Linked DNA regions of Anaerocolumna sp. AGMB13020. The protein of the gene in region 1 binds, or shares a complex with, the protein of each later gene. Links are inferred from orthologs where the notes say so. Each region holds a gene or a part of one and is shown on either strand. Other genes may lie near its edges.

Region 1 (8,181 bases):
ATTTCTTGCCAGAATCAAATCTCCTATATCTATTTCTTCAATTCCATTGTTTCTCAAATTAATTCTGCTCATCTGAGACAGATAGTCACCGATTCCTCCTTCAACATCACCATTTAACTCAATAATGCTTTTCGCGGTACTAGCAGAAAGAAAAACCAGTGTATTACGCCCGATTTCATATTTATTCTCTACATAAGATAGAAAGGAGGACATCATCTCTTTGTTTTTTGTAATTCCTTCTCCAAGTATTATGGTCTTAAGCTGGCTGAAATCAAGGCGTTTATTATTTTCTCTCCCATAATCTTCTTCTATTTCCGAGAAATCCTTGTTCTTAAACGTCAAGGTTAGTTTCTTTGGATCTTCAGCTCCCTGCTCCGTAAGTGCTTTTAAATCTGGAAGGATATAATAAACCTCTATCATATCCTCACCCAGTGTATCAATTCCAACTGCCTGGATAAAGTTCCTGTCTTCTATTTCAGTCATATCACTGCAGCCAGTTAGTGTAAAGCTGGCAAGAGATACTAAAAAAATTAAGATTGTATTTGCAACAACTTTTCTATTGATAATTTTCTTCAACTTACCAGTAGCTGCCACCAGTACAGGTATTATGATGGATTGAGGCATACCAATGTACATCATATATTTCTTAAAATATAGATAGAACTGTTCTGTCTCTATAGGTATGACGGACGCTCCAAAGACAAGCAGTATAAGTGGCACCAATAAATAGTTGCGATTAGATAATTTCGTAATATGCCCGGTAATATAACTTAAATAATAAAACAAGGCACCGGTTAAGGTAAAGATTCCGAGAAGCCAGATAGATAATATAAAGGCATCCTGTCTCTGCAGAAAACCACCAGGCAGTCGAACCATCTGAAAAGTATAAATTGCAGACCAAAGTTTACCGCCCGTTTCAATTCTGCCCAACATCCCCATTGTAACTATATACATGAGGATATTAAGTATTCCGGTTATTGTAAGAGCTTTTGCAACATGACTATAGAGCTTTTTCCCTCTCTTGATATCTCCTTGTCTAAAGTGTATCAAAGGTATGGAGAATATCATCAACTCCAAAGCACTGTAAGCAATCAGAATCTGATAACTTCCTAGTCCAATATCTGCGAAACTCTCTGTAAAAAGCGGTGTAAGATTACCCGGGTCCACTTTACGCAGTCCTAAAAGCAAAAAGATGAAGACAGGTACAATTACCAGGAAGAAAATTACTTCAGTAATTCTGGCTCTTACTTCTAACCCTTTTGAGGCAGCATAAGCAGAAACAATCAAAAGAAACAGGATGATAATTCTATTATCGGTATCTGCCAATAAGGTCTGGTTTATAATCTGTCCGAACAGCCTTGCAGAAAATACAAGGCAGAAAAAGAGCTTAATAATGTATGGTATGCCAACAAAGAAGGTTACAAATCTCCCAAAATTATCATCACAGAAATTAAGATAACGTCCGCCTGTCTGCCTGCATAAATAAAGAATTACATAACCATAAAGAAAAGCATACAGCGTCCCCAGACAGATAGAGAGCAAACCGTCCCTTCCTGCCGCACCTGCCGCAATATTAGGTATTACTATTCCGGATACACTGAAAAGATCAAATATAAGAAGCCTGTTGAACTGTCTTAAAGATATCTTATCGTTTTCTGCAAACATTATTGCTTCTCTCCCTTCTCCTTATTATTATCACTTTCATTTGTAACCAGTCTGGTTCTTTCATCTTTCATGGCAAACAAAGGACGTCTCTTAAGGGTTCGAAAAGGAAACCGTACCATTCCATCCTTTGTATCCGAGCCTTGATTGATTCCCGAAGCAGCAAAAGGAACCAGATACGGAATGCCAAAGCTCTTTAATCCTCCCAGATGTATCAGTAATAAAATGATTCCCATAATAAACCCGAAAAGCCCCAGGAAAGATGATAAGATCAAAATAAAATAACGTACGATCCGAAAGGCGGAAACAAAAGGCTCATTGGGAACCGTAAAAGCTGAGATTGCCGTTAAAGCAATCACAATAACAACAATTGGACTGACTATATTAGCATTTACCGCTGCATCACCAATAATCAATCCACCCACGATACCAAGAGTTCCTCCCATTGGCCCTGGGAGTCTGATTCCTGCCTCCAACAACATTTGAAAACTGATTTCCATAATAATTACTTCCACCAGTACCGAAAAAGGGACACCTCCTCTGGCAGCCGCAAAGGATAAGGCCATGGCTGGGGATAATAATTCTGCATTAAAATTAATTACTGCTACATAAAGGCCCGGTAATGCAATGGTTATAAAAGCACCTATATATCGGAGAAGCCTTAAAAAGGTGGCTACTTCCCATCTGGTATAGGCATCATCTGAAGCCTGGAAGAAGGAATTCAAGGTAGTGGGAAGCAACAGTACAATTGGTGAATTGTCCACAATTATTACGACCCTGCCTTCCAAAATAGCGGATGCAGCTTTATCCGGTCTTTCTGTAGATTGGAATTCCGGGAAGGGGGAATAGGTATTGCGTTCTGTAAGCTGTTCCAGCATTCCGCTGTCAAATATACCGTCTATTGTATATTTCTTTAATCTTCGTTCAATTTCTGCCACAACTTCTGGTCTAGCTACTCCTTCCAGATAGCAGATTGCTACATCCGTAGCGGTTCTTGTACCTATTTTGGTCTGTTTGATCTTAAGATTTGTATCTTTTATTCTTCTTCGCAGCAATACGCGGTTTATAAAGAAAGCCTCACTGAAACTTTCTTTGGAACCTCTCACAGCAACCTCGTTTTCACTGGTGGGAACACCACGGTTCGGCATTTTTCTTACGGATACTTTAAGGGCTTTATCGTAACCGTCTACCAGAATAATGGTGTCACCCGAAAGTATCTGCCCAACGATTTCAGGAATAGTAGAAACTTCGGTTAAATCTACCGTCTGAATTCCTTTTTCTTTGATGTATTCAAATTGTCCTGTGGCAGGCATCTCCTCCAAATCCCTGAATAACTGCTGAAGGGTATTCATTTCCAGTAATTCTTTGTCAATCATGTTATCAATATAGATAACATATATGTCCACTGTATTAGCGGAACCAACAGTCAGTTTTCTCTTTACCACATCAGCACAGTTATCAAACAATGCACAGAGGGTGTCTATATTTTCATCCAGTTTCTTGAAAAAAAGTGCCGTTATGCGGTTATAATCGTCATGCAAAAGGGTCATGTATGCCTCCTTCAATTTTCATCATTTTCATATATCTGGTATTATATCCAAAGATACGCTGATTACTCAGGAAGTCATTAATTTGCAAAAGCAATAATAAAAAAAGCTGTCGGATTTTCAAGGTATAAATACTTTGAAAAATCCTGCAGCTTCTGTATATCAACTTCTGTATGTCAACTTCTGTATATCAACTTCTGCATGTAACTTCTTTATGTCAACATAAGAGTGTCTTTACATATTCTGTGTCATGTTATGACACCAGCCTCTTTCATCTTAAGTGATGCTTTTCTATCTTAAATGTCAAGTTTTAATTGAACCTCTTCCTCTGCTTCCAGCTTAAAGTCTTCTACCTTATCTGTAGCAATAACTGGCAGGTCCTCTAAGGAGTGAATTCCAAAACTTCTTAAGAACTCCTCTGTTGTACCAAACAGAATTGGCCGTCCCGGTGCATCCATTCTGCCCACTTCGCCTACGAGACTGTACTCAATAAGCTTATTCACAGCATGATCAGATTTTACTCCTCTTATCGCTTCAATCTCCAGTTTGGTTATAGGTTGTTTGTAGGCGATGATAGACAGAGTTTCTAACAAAACATCTGTAAGAATGTGCTTCTTGGGCACATGCGTAATCTTTATCAAATAATCATAAAGCTGCGTTTTGGTACATAGCTGAAAAGAATCGTCTAATTCAATAATTTGTATACCTCTCTCTTCAGCGCTGTATTCATCCATCATGGAATGCACAATTTTACGAATGGTATCTTTATCATGTCCTAACGCTATCGATAACCTGTCCAGCTCCACAGCTTCTCCCATGGTAAACAGAATGGCTTCGATAGCTGCCTTTACCTGATTAATTTCCACTAAAACCTCTTTTCTGTGTATCCAGCCTGGTACCGGCTTACCTCACACTACCACTTCTTCTTTATATGTAATCATAATATCATCAAATAAATTGTCTTGCTGAATATGAATCTCACCTGTTTTCATAAGTTCAAGTATACCAAGGAATGTGACAATGATTTCGATCTTATCCCTCTGCCCCATAAGCAGCTGATAAAAGGAAAAAGTCTTGTGCAATCTGCCATACTTTTGAATTTCCTCCATTTTATCAGAGAGATTGCCTTCTTCTTTTTCAATACGTCCGAATTTACTACGAATAGGGTCAATTTTATCCACCTGCCGTTTTATAACCGTTTCAAAAATGCGATGTAGTTTGGCAAGGGTTAAATCAGAGAGAAGAAGTGAAACATCCACTTTCTCTTCATAATTCTTAATTTCTTCCGGAATACTTGGATTCTTATAAAATGCTCGTCCAGCGTCTAATTCACGATCTTTGAGTTCCAGCGAAATGTATTTATACATCTTATATTCCAACAGTCTTTCAACCAGTTCCTGCCTCGGATCCTCTTCTTCTTTTCCGAGTTTTTCGTCTTTTGGCAGAAGCATTTTAGATTTTATGTTTAAAAGGGTGGCTGCCATAACCAAAAATTCGCTCATGACATTCAAATCTTTTGTTTCCATATGATTCACATAATCCAGATACTGCTCCGTTATAAGAGCAATGGGAATGTCATGTATGTTCACCTTGTTTTTATCTATCAGATGTAATAACAAATCCAGAGGACCTTCAAATACCTCCAGCTTAAATGAAATATCCATATATACCTCTCGTGGCAGATTTAATACCATTATTAATAAAATATACTAAAATATCAGCAGCAAACCCTTGCTCAGGTTGTCCGCAACTTGCAGAATAAATAAAATAACGCTTATGGATACATCGTACAGAAATCCAAAAATAATCATAAATATCAATAATACCTTTATAAAATAATCATTTTTTATAATCGTAAAATATCTTGAGGGGGATTTCGCAGCTATACATAATCCCATATCAAAGGTTGATACCGGAAACAAATTAATCAGCAGCATGCTGATACTGATAAGCGCAGTATATATAACACTCATCTGATATAACAGAACAGGTATACTGTCATTTGAATTTATGCTGAGCTGTGCCGTAAAATCTCCTGAAAAATAGAGGTAAATCATACTTGCTGCAAATACAATAAAAAGACTGGAAAATCCGCAGATTCCAAGCATCAGATTACTCTTTCTGTTCTTAAGCCTGTACATATAGGGTTTAGAAAAACCAATCTGGTTGGTGAAACAGAATAACATACCGATGGGATCAATGTATTGATATAATTTATATATATTTCTTTTCTTTTTAGAATCTTGATTCGGATTTAGTCTGTTATATAATAAGGCTTTCGGAAACTCATGAAGTATCATTACGACACAACCAGCTATAAAGGAAGCCAATAGCCTTATTAATTCAATTCTCATAAATGTATTTCCTCCTGCTTTTTGCATTTTACCATAGATGTTTCTATATAAGTTGATATCTTTTCCCTTTACTGCAAGACAAGAATGAACCTACAGTGCATGAAAGCTTGGGAGATATAAAGAAAGATATTATTTGTTTGGTTTATTTTTTAGTATTACAGTCATTAATTCCGGTCTGTTGCCAATACGGAATTTCAAGGTATGAAGTCCCAAACCTCTGGATATCAGCATAGTACAGCCACCGGCCTCAAATCGTCCGGCATCGTATTTCGGAAAGAATCTGTACTGAGGAGACAGCATTCCTCCTAAAAAGGGAAGTCTTATAATACCACCATGAACATGCCCCGAAATAACCAGATCAGCTCCATATGCCACATAATCCGTAAAATACATGGGATTATGGGCAATCAATATATTATAACATTGCCTGTCACATTTTCCTACTGATTTTTCAATATAATCTTCCGGCATTATAACTTTTTTGTATTTACCATAATAGGGTTTTCCAATGGATAAGCCGGCAATTCTGATATCTTCGCCCTTTCTTCTCAGGGTTATTTTATCATTATCAAGGAAAGTAATGCCTTCTTTTTTTAAGTTCTTCTCATATTCCCTGAATTGCTTAGCATATTCCTCCTGCTGTGAAGCAAGACTTTGTTCATGATTTCCCATTCCATAATAAATCGGATATTTTTTTGATAAATTTTTAAGCAGTGAATATGCCGTTTCGTATTTATTTTTTGCTTTTCGTACCAGCATATCCCCGGCCACCAGTATGAAATCCGGCTTTACCTGAGCTATCTGCTTCTTTAATATATCATTGTTCTTGCCATAACTGTAGTTATGTAAATCTGCTATAATTACGATCCGGCAGCCGTCAAAGGAACCGGGTATTTTATCTGAACTTATTATTTCTTCCGTGATTTCAGGTGTTAGATTCCTCAGGTATTCAATCAGTAAAAGGAGTAGAATTATGACTCCAATTATTTTAAGCATTCTTACCCTCATTTCATTCATTATATATTTGTGAACTCAAGTATTTCTTACCGATAAACCTTTTGTATGCTTTCTTATATTTTCCCATAAAAAGGATAGACCGCCAGAAAGCCTGTTATCAATTATAACACAGACTTTCCCTGCGGTCTATATTTAAAAAACCTGTAGCCGTACTCATTTTTGTCGGATTATAAGAGGTGTGTTTCTTATAATAACAGCTTTTTAAAAGCAGCTTTAAAATAATCTTTAAATTTTGCTTCAGCAATGTTTTCTGCTGCTACGATGTCAACTTTTCCAAGGGTCTTGCCGCCTAACTGATAAGTGACCTCTCCCACTTTGTCATTCTCTTTGACAGGAGCGGACACACTTTCATTTATTGTTACTGTTTTCGTGATGTCGGCAGGATTAGTTCCTTTCAGGCATAGATATGAAAATTTGTCATTTACACGGTAATTCAAGCTATCTGCCACACCTTTTTTAACAGGTATTGGTGTGATAGCCAGGTCTGCATTCTCATCAGAATAAATACTGCAGTTAGCAAATCCATAATCCATCATCTTAGCTGCTTCTCTAAAGCGCACCTTGGTTTCCGGTGCAGCCATAACCACTGCTATCATATCCATTCCATCTCTTTTGGCGGTTGCAGAAAAACAGTATTTTGCCAGGCTGGTGGAGCCGGTTTTAAGACCTGTAATTCCATTATAACTCTTAATCAGTTTATTTGTATTGGTAAGTCCGAATTCACTCTGCCCTTTTTTGGTGGTATGGGTTATAGTATCCATCCATACGGTAGAATACTCACTGATCTGCGGATATTTGGTTATCAGTTCCCTGGACATTAAGGCAACATCATATGCAGTCGAATAATGATTTTCAACATCCAGACCGCAACTGTTTACAAAGTTGGTATTGTTCATACCTAGTTCCTTTGCTTTGGCATTCATCATATTTACGAAAGATTCTTCCGAACCTGCTATGTACTCTGCCATTGCTACCGATGCATCATTGGCACTGGCTATACTGATGCACTTTATCATAGTATTTACATCCTGTGTCTCAAAGGGTTCCAGATAAACCTGTGAGCCACCCATTGAGGCTGCATATTCGCTGACTGAAACCTGGTCATCTAATTTAATCTTACCGGAAGCCAATGCTTCGAAGATAAGAAGTAAAGTCATGATCTTAGTAATACTGGCCGGATTTCTTTTTTGGTCTTTGTTCTTCTCATAAATTATTGTTCCAGTTGAGCCTTCGATAAGAACAGCAGATTCAGAGGAAATATCAAGAGCTGCTGCATCTGCTGTTGCAGTGGTATTCTTCTCATTCTGTGTATTCTGATCGCTTTGCTGCTCCTGATTGTTCTGCGTATCCTGATTGCTTTGTACCTCCTGACTCTTTTTCGTATCCTGTGAAGTCTCTGCGTAAGTATTTAATCCCGGTCCATAAGGAAAGAGAATTACAGTAATTAATACAAAGCAAATGAGCCTTGTATACAATTTGGATTTTTTACCGGCTCCAGGGTGTAAATTAAAGAAAAGTTTCATACTAACTCCTTTCGTTAATATCAAATTTTCATTTGATATTACTGAATACGTAGTTGAAAAAGCAATCTTATTTTTCAA
Region 2 (7,355 bases), 5.5 Mb from region 1 along the record:
ACTTAAGTTTATATAAAGAACGTCAGATGAAAAGAAGAATTGATGCATTAATAGCGAAACATAAGATTGATTCCTATGATTCTTATGTTGAAACGATAAAGAAAAATCCTGTGATGTTCGAGGAATTCGTAAATTATCTTACTATAAATGTATCAGAATTTTACCGTAATCCAGAACAGTGGGTTTTGTTAGAAAAGGAAGTACTGCCTTATCTTTTTGGTAAGTTCGGAAATAATCTGAAAATATGGAGTGCCGCATGTTCAACAGGTGATGAACCTTATTCTCTTGTAATGCTGTTATCAAAATTCATGCCTCTTAACCGTATTAAGGTTATTGCCACTGATATTGATAAACAGATACTTGAAAAAGCAAGAATTGGTCTGTATAACATCAAAAGTCTGAAAGGACTGCCAGATGAACTTCTGAAGAAACATTTTACAGAAATTAACAGTACCACCTATCAGATTTCCGACAGCATCAAAGCATGTGTGGAGTTCCGACAGCATAATCTTTTAAAGGATGATTATCCTTCCGGCTGTGATTTAATTGTATGCCGTAACGTGCTTATTTATTTCACAGAAGAAGCAAAGGATAGCATTTATAAGAATTTTAATGCAGCTTTAAAGAAGGATGCCATATTGTTTGTTGGTAGCACTGAACAGATTATACAGCCTCAGAACCTGCAATTTGCCACTTATAAATCATTTTTCTATAAAAAGATATAGTACTTATCACATAAAGTGATATTTCAAGTCTGTAGGTACTTACGATGACTCTGGAATATCACTTATTTTTTTCTTATTTTGTTGTTGATTTTTATAATGATATCTAGTATATTGTGTATAGATACTGACTGGGTAAAATTTTGAGACAATTCAGTCCCTGTGATTTGAACGTTTGGGGCAACTGAAGAGTTACAAATGAATAATTGAAAACCCAAGAAAAACAGTATAATAAGTTCATGTTTTGAGCTTAATGCGATGCACAGATGGGAGCTGACTATGGAAAAAGTTGTGAGAGTTGCAGTTGATGCAATGGGCGGTGACTATGCTCCGGCTCAAATTGTAAAAGGTGCTCTTGAAGCAGTAAATGAGAGAAAAGATATTAAGGTTATCTTGGTAGGGCAAGAAAATGCTATTCTTTCAGAGCTAAAGGGAATCAATTATGATAAGGAGCGTCTGACGGTTGTCCATGCAGAAGATGTGATAACCAACGATGAGGCCCCTGTTATGGCTATTCGGCGTAAGAAGAATTCTTCTATTGTAGTGGCTATGAACCTGGTGAAGAATGGTGAAGCAGATGCATTTGTTTCAGCGGGCAGTACAGGTGCGGTTTTGGTTGGCGGGCAATTGATAATTGGAAGAATAAAAGGTATAGACAGACCACCTTTAGCACCGGTTATTCCCACAGAAAACGGAGTTTCTCTTCTGATTGACTGCGGTGCCAATGTTGATGCAAGACCTTCACATTTGGTGCAGTTTGCCAAAATGGGTTCCGTTTATATGGAAAATGTTATCGGAATCAAAAATCCGAGAGTGGCTATTGTCAACATAGGCGCAGAGGAAGAAAAAGGAAATGCGCTGGTAAAGGAAACCTTCCCTTTGCTTAAGAATTGTAATGACATAAATTTTATCGGCAGTATCGAAGCAAGAGAGATTCCAAAAGGTGGGGCAGACGTAATCGTATGTGAAGCTTTTGTTGGGAATGTAATTCTTAAATTATATGAAGGACTGGGCAGTACTTTAATCGGTAAAATAAAAGCAGGGTTAATGAGTACAACAAAGAGCAAAATTGGTGCTCTGTTATGTAAACCTGCTTTAAAAGACACATTGAAATCTTTTGATGCATCTGCCTATGGCGGTGCACCCATGCTTGGACTTAATGGTCTTGTTGTGAAAGCTCATGGCAATTCCACCAGCAATGAAATTAAGAATTCAATTATTCAATGTATTACTTTTACAGAGCAGAATATTAATGATAAAATCAGAATGCATCTGGAAGAAGAATAGAAAAGAAAGGTGAATATTATGGAATTTGAAAAATTACAAAAAATAATCAGCGAAGTTTTAAATGTAGATGAGGACGAAATAACAATGGAGACTACTTTTGTAGATGACTTAGGTGCTGACTCCCTTGATATCTTCCAAATCATCATGGGTATAGAAGAGGAATTCGACATTGAAATTGCCAATGAAGAAGCTGAGAACATAATAACTGTAAGTGATGCGGTAGAGCAAATCAAAAACGCACTGAATCAATAGATAGTTTAATAGCAATTATATTAAGCCCTTGGATAAGGGCTTAAGCTCTTATAAAGGGTAGAAGCGATTCTAAAGCATAAGCTTTTAGAAAGAGCATAAACTCTTAAAGAGGGCATAAGCTCTTATAAAGAGTATAAGCTCATGTAAGGAGCTTAAGTTCTTCGAATGGACTTATGCCCTTATTTAGGCTTTGCCTTTTAAAGGGCTATTTTAAAATATACAGAAAGAAATATAAGGAAACGGAGGACAAGAATGAATCGATCGGAAGAACTGATATTGGAAAAACTGAGAAAATTCGAAGATGTAATAGATTACCGCTTCAGAGATCGTATGATATTAAAACGAGCACTTACACATAGCTCCTATGCCAACGAAAAAAGAGTCAGCAAGCTGGAGAATAATGAAAGACTGGAGTTTCTTGGTGATGCGGTCCTGGAGTTGATAACCAGTGAGTTTCTATATGAGAATAATCCTAAAATGCCAGAGGGAGAACTTACAAAGCTAAGAGCCAGACTGGTATGTGAACAGACCCTTGCTAATTGTGCCATAGACATGAATGTAGGGAATTACCTGCTATTGGGTAAGGGGGAAGCTGCCACCGGCGGAAGGGAGAGATTCTCCATTCTATCCGATACAGTGGAGGCAATCATAGGTGCAATTTATATTGATGGTGGTTTTACTAATGCAAAAGAGTTTATTTTGCGCTTCATTTTATCTGATATAGAAAATAAGAAGCTCTTTTTCGATAGCAAGACTATCTTACAGGAAATTGTCCAAAGTGAATACAAAGAACAGTTATCCTATGAGTTAATTAAAGAAGAAGGACCGGATCATAATAAGCAATTCACAGTAGTTGCACTCGTCAAGGATATGGAACTGGGTTCTGGTATAGGCAGGACGAAGAAGGCTGCTGAACAGGAAGCTGCCTACGCATCTATCTTAAAGATTAATCGGAAAAAGAATCTCATTCCCCAGAATAGCAAAAATTAAAGGTCGGGAGAAACTATGTATCTTAAAAGTATTGAAGTCTATGGATTTAAATCCTTTGCCAATAAAATTATCTTTGAGTTTCATGATGGTATTACAGGAATCGTAGGCCCCAACGGCAGCGGTAAGAGTAATGTGGCCGATGCCGTAAGGTGGGTATTAGGTGAACAAAGTGCTAAGCAGCTAAGAGGTGCCAGAATGGAGGATGTTATTTTCTCTGGAACGGAAACCAGAAAACCTCTGGGGTTTGCTTCTGTATCCCTGACAATAAACAACGAAGATCATAAACTGCCCATAGAATATGACGAAGTAACAGTGGCTAGAAGAGTATATCGTTCAGGAGAAAGTGAATATCTCTTAAATGGCAGCACCTGTCGTTTGAAGGATGTACAGGAACTCTTCCTCGATACTGGTATTGGTAAGGAAGGATACTCCATTATCGGACAGGGTCAGATTGAAAAGATACTAAGCGGAAAACCGGATGACAGAAGGGAACTCTTTGATGAAGCCGCTGGTATTGTTAAGTTTAAGAAAAGAAAACTATCTGCACAGCATAATCTGGAGGAAGAACGCCTTAACTTAAGCAGAATCCAGGATATACTCTCTGAAATCGAGAAACAGGTAGGGCCTCTGGAAAACCAATCGGCAGTAGCAAAAGAATATCTGAAACTAAGGGATGAATTAAAAGAACTTGATATACAGTTATTCCTGTATGAGAATGAAAAAATGCAGGAAATAAAAAACCAGACCAATGAAAAGCTGATGATTGCCACCGATAATTTAAATGCTGCCAATGAGAAATCGGAGAATATCAAAGAAGAATTCTCTCTTTTAGAAAAAGAAATTGAAGAATTTAACACTACCTTAGAGGCACTTAAGACATCTCAAAGTGACAGTCGGTTGAATCAGGAGAAAACCGAAGGTGAAATAAAGGTATTAAAAGAGCAACTCTTATCCATTAAACAAAATGACTCTCATTATGAAACCAGGCTTGCTGCCATAACAGAGGATATCAAGACCAGGGTAGAAGAGCAGGAAAGTTACATAAAGCAAAAAAAGGAATTAGACCTGCTGATTGACAAGATGGATGAAAGCCAGTCTGTCAATGTACTGGAATTAGAAGAAATTCGCAACCGGATTAAGGAAGATGTTACACTGGCCGAAAATCTGCATGGTGAGATATTTGATTATCTTAATGAGAATTCCGGAATTAAAACAAATCTTCAGAGATATGAGACTATTCTGGAACAGAATAATATTAAGAAAACAGAACTTACCCAGAGAATTCTTCGTAACAAAAGTGAAGACGCGATAAATGATCAGGAAATCCAAAATGTCAGAGAACAGTTAGAAACGCTAGAGACCCAGAAGCAGGAAAACCTTAAGGAGACCAGCCAGGCGCAGGAGAAGGTAACGGATTATCAAAATAATTTAAAGGTTATAGAAGAAGAGATACAAAAGAAGCAGCGTGAATATCAGATGGGAAGCTCCCAGCTGGAGGCCTTAAAAAACCTTACGGAACGATATGAAGGTTATGGCAACAGTATCCGAAGAATCATGGAAAAGAAAGATACCCAGGGTATCATCGGAGTTGTTGCAGATATTATTAAGACGGAACCGAAATATGAAACTGCAGTAGAAACAGCTTTAGGCGGAAGCATTCAGAATATTGTTACAGATACAGAAGCTACAGCAAAAGGACTGATTGACTATTTAAAGCAGAATAAATACGGACGTGCTACCTTTCTTCCGTTAACCAGTATTTCGGCAAAAGAAGCATATGGTCAGCAAAGGTATTTAGAGGAAAAAGGAGTACTGGGTCTAGCCAATACACTGGTAAAGACCGAAGAACGTTTTAAGGGACTTATGCAGTATCTTCTCGGAAAAAGCCTTGTGGTAGACAATATTGACAATGCGTTGCTGATTGCCAGAAAATACAATTATACTCTGCGTATCATAACCCTGGATGGAGAGCTTTTAAGCCCTGGCGGTTCCTTGTCGGGAGGCGCTTATAAGAACTCCAGTAATCTGCTGAGCAGAAGGCGTGAAATAGAAGATCTGGAAGAAAAAATCTTAGTATTAAAAACAGAAGTAAATAGCCAGAATCATAACCGTGAAGTGATTTTACAAGATATACAGAAGGCTTTCAATGAGATGGAGGAGAAAAAACAGGTTCTTCAGGAAATTCATCTCAGGGAAAATACCTTAAAGCTTCAGCTGTCACAGTGCGATAAGAAAAAACAGGAACTAAAAGCACTTTACGAAGAAATTACAAATGAAATAAATCAAATTGAAAATCAGAGTATAGAATTAAATAGAAATATTACAATTCTAAAAGACAGCCTTGTGCTCAATGAAGAAAAGAGCAAGGAGAATGAACAAAGAATTGAAGAGATGAACCGGCAGCTGGAGGAAGTGAAGAAGCAGGAACAACTGTTAAATGAACAGGTGTCCCAGGCGAAGGTTGAAATGTCAGCTTTTGACCAGAAGAATCAGCATTTGCTCGATAATATCAAAAGAATAAAGCGTGAGCTCGAAAAACTCTATGAAGAAGAGAGCGGTATTAAGAGAAATAGAGAAGCGTCTCTGGCTTCCTATGATGAAAAACTAAAAGCTATAAGCCAGGATGAAGAAAAAACAAGGAACTATAGTGAAGAAATCGCTAAACTTGAAGAAGAGATCAAGGAAATACAGGCAAAAAAAGATGCAGTAACCTTAACTCATAAAAGCTTCTTCGATCGCAGGGAAGAGCTCTCGAAGGAAATCATCAATCTGGATAAGGAGATTTTTCGTTTGAGCGGTCAGCTGGAAAGACTGGAAGAGCAGCTGAATGAGAAGAAAGATTATATGTGGGAGGAATATGAACTTACCCTGCATACTGCACTTGAAACCTTGAATATATTATCGGCTGAAAATACTGATTCTGCTTTGGTGAAAAAGAGAATCAGTGAGGTTAAAGGTAGTATGAAAGGTCTCGGGGATGTAAATATTAATGCTATTGAAGATTATAAGAATCTTTCTGAACGTTACCTGTTCCTGAAAAGCCAAAAAGAAGACATAGAAAAAGCGGAAGATACCCTCATCCATATTATTGAAGAGCTGGATGAAGAAATGCGCAATCAGTTTAATGATAAATTTGCTCAGATAAAGGTACAGTTTAACCAAGTATTTAAAGAGCTATTTGGTGGCGGTCTGGCAACACTTGCATTAACAGAAGGTGAAGATGTACTGGAAGCAGGTATAATCATAACAAGCCAGCCTCCGGGCAAGAAATTACAGAATATGATGCAGCTATCAGGTGGAGAAAAAGCCTTGACAGCAATCTCCTTGCTTTTTGCAATTCAGAATCTAAAGCCATCGCCTTTCTGTCTTCTGGATGAGATAGAAGCGGCATTAGATGATGCCAATGTTAAACGTTTTGCCAAATATCTTCATAAACTGACCAAGGATACACAGTTTATTATCATAACTCACAGAAGAGGAACCATGAATGCTGCAGATGTTCTATACGGTATTACCATGCAGGAAAAGGGTGTCTCCACACTGGTATCCGTTAATCTGATTGAGAAGGATTTAGAGAAATAACAAATTGACGGAATTGTCACATGTAAATTAATTTTACGACCAATAAGATCTACGGCCATTAAGACAGATGGCCAGAAAAGAGGTAAGGATGGGAGAAAAAAAAGGCTTTTTTGGCAGATTGGTAGAAGGGCTTTCAAAGACTAGAAATAACATAGTTTCCGGAATTGAGTCTATCTTCAATGGTTTTTCCAGTATTGATGATGAGTTTTATGAAGAACTGGAAGAAATACTTATCATGGCGGATATCGGTATCAATACTACTGGTTCCATTATTGAGGATTTAAAGCAAAAAGTAAAAGAAGCAAAGATAAAAGAGCCTCAGGAATGTAAGGAACTCTTAAAAGAAAGTATCATGGATCAGATGAAGGTAAACGAAGCAGCCTATGACTTTGAGAACCAAAGGTCCATTGTACTTCTAATCGGTGTAAATGGTGTAGGAAAAACCACCTCCGTAGGAAAACTGGCAGGCCAGTTAAAGGATAAAGGTAAAAAAGTTATGGTCGCAGCAGCAGATACCTTCCG

Evidence for each region. Proteins that work in one complex are often made in the same cells at the same time.
Region 2: the proteins of R2R35_RS01250 (region 1) and smc are in contact, whole or in part, in a crystal structure (PDB 3ZGX), measured with the Bacillus subtilis proteins. The link is inferred for Anaerocolumna sp. AGMB13020 from one-to-one orthologs.

Annotation. Positions count from the first base shown.
Region 1 is NZ_CP136910.1:290,942-299,122, forward strand. What follows is about bases 2,996-5,947. They hold R2R35_RS01250 (segregation and condensation protein A), read right to left. Parts: upstream 4,874-5,947; coding sequence 4,118-4,873; downstream 2,996-4,117. Other genes in these bases: R2R35_RS01240 (spore germination protein), read right to left, coding at 2,996-3,212; scpB (SMC-Scp complex subunit ScpB), read right to left, coding at 3,506-4,075; R2R35_RS01255 (hypothetical protein), read right to left, coding at 4,919-5,563; R2R35_RS01260 (metallophosphoesterase), read right to left, coding at 5,693-5,947. Outside these bases: R2R35_RS01235 (endospore germination permease), read right to left, coding at 1-1,665; more of R2R35_RS01240, read right to left, coding at 1,665-2,995; more of R2R35_RS01260, read right to left, coding at 5,948-6,559; R2R35_RS01265 (D-alanyl-D-alanine carboxypeptidase family protein), read right to left, coding at 6,766-8,103. UniProt on the Bacillus subtilis protein: Participates in chromosomal partition during cell division. May act via the formation of a condensin-like complex containing Smc and ScpB that pull DNA away from mid-cell into both cell halves.
Region 2 is NZ_CP136910.1:5,802,791-5,810,145, forward strand. The notes cover bases 2,951-7,033. They hold smc (chromosome segregation protein SMC), read left to right. Parts: upstream 2,951-3,266; coding sequence 3,267-6,833; downstream 6,834-7,033. Other genes in these bases: rnc (ribonuclease III), read left to right, coding at 2,951-3,251; ftsY (signal recognition particle-docking protein FtsY), read left to right, coding at 6,922-7,033. Also shown: R2R35_RS24440 (CheR family methyltransferase), read left to right, coding at 1-725; phosphate acyltransferase PlsX, read left to right, coding at 1,002-2,009; acpP (acyl carrier protein), read left to right, coding at 2,028-2,261; more of rnc, read left to right, coding at 2,514-2,950; more of ftsY, read left to right, coding at 7,034-7,355. UniProt on the Bacillus subtilis protein: Required for chromosome condensation and partitioning.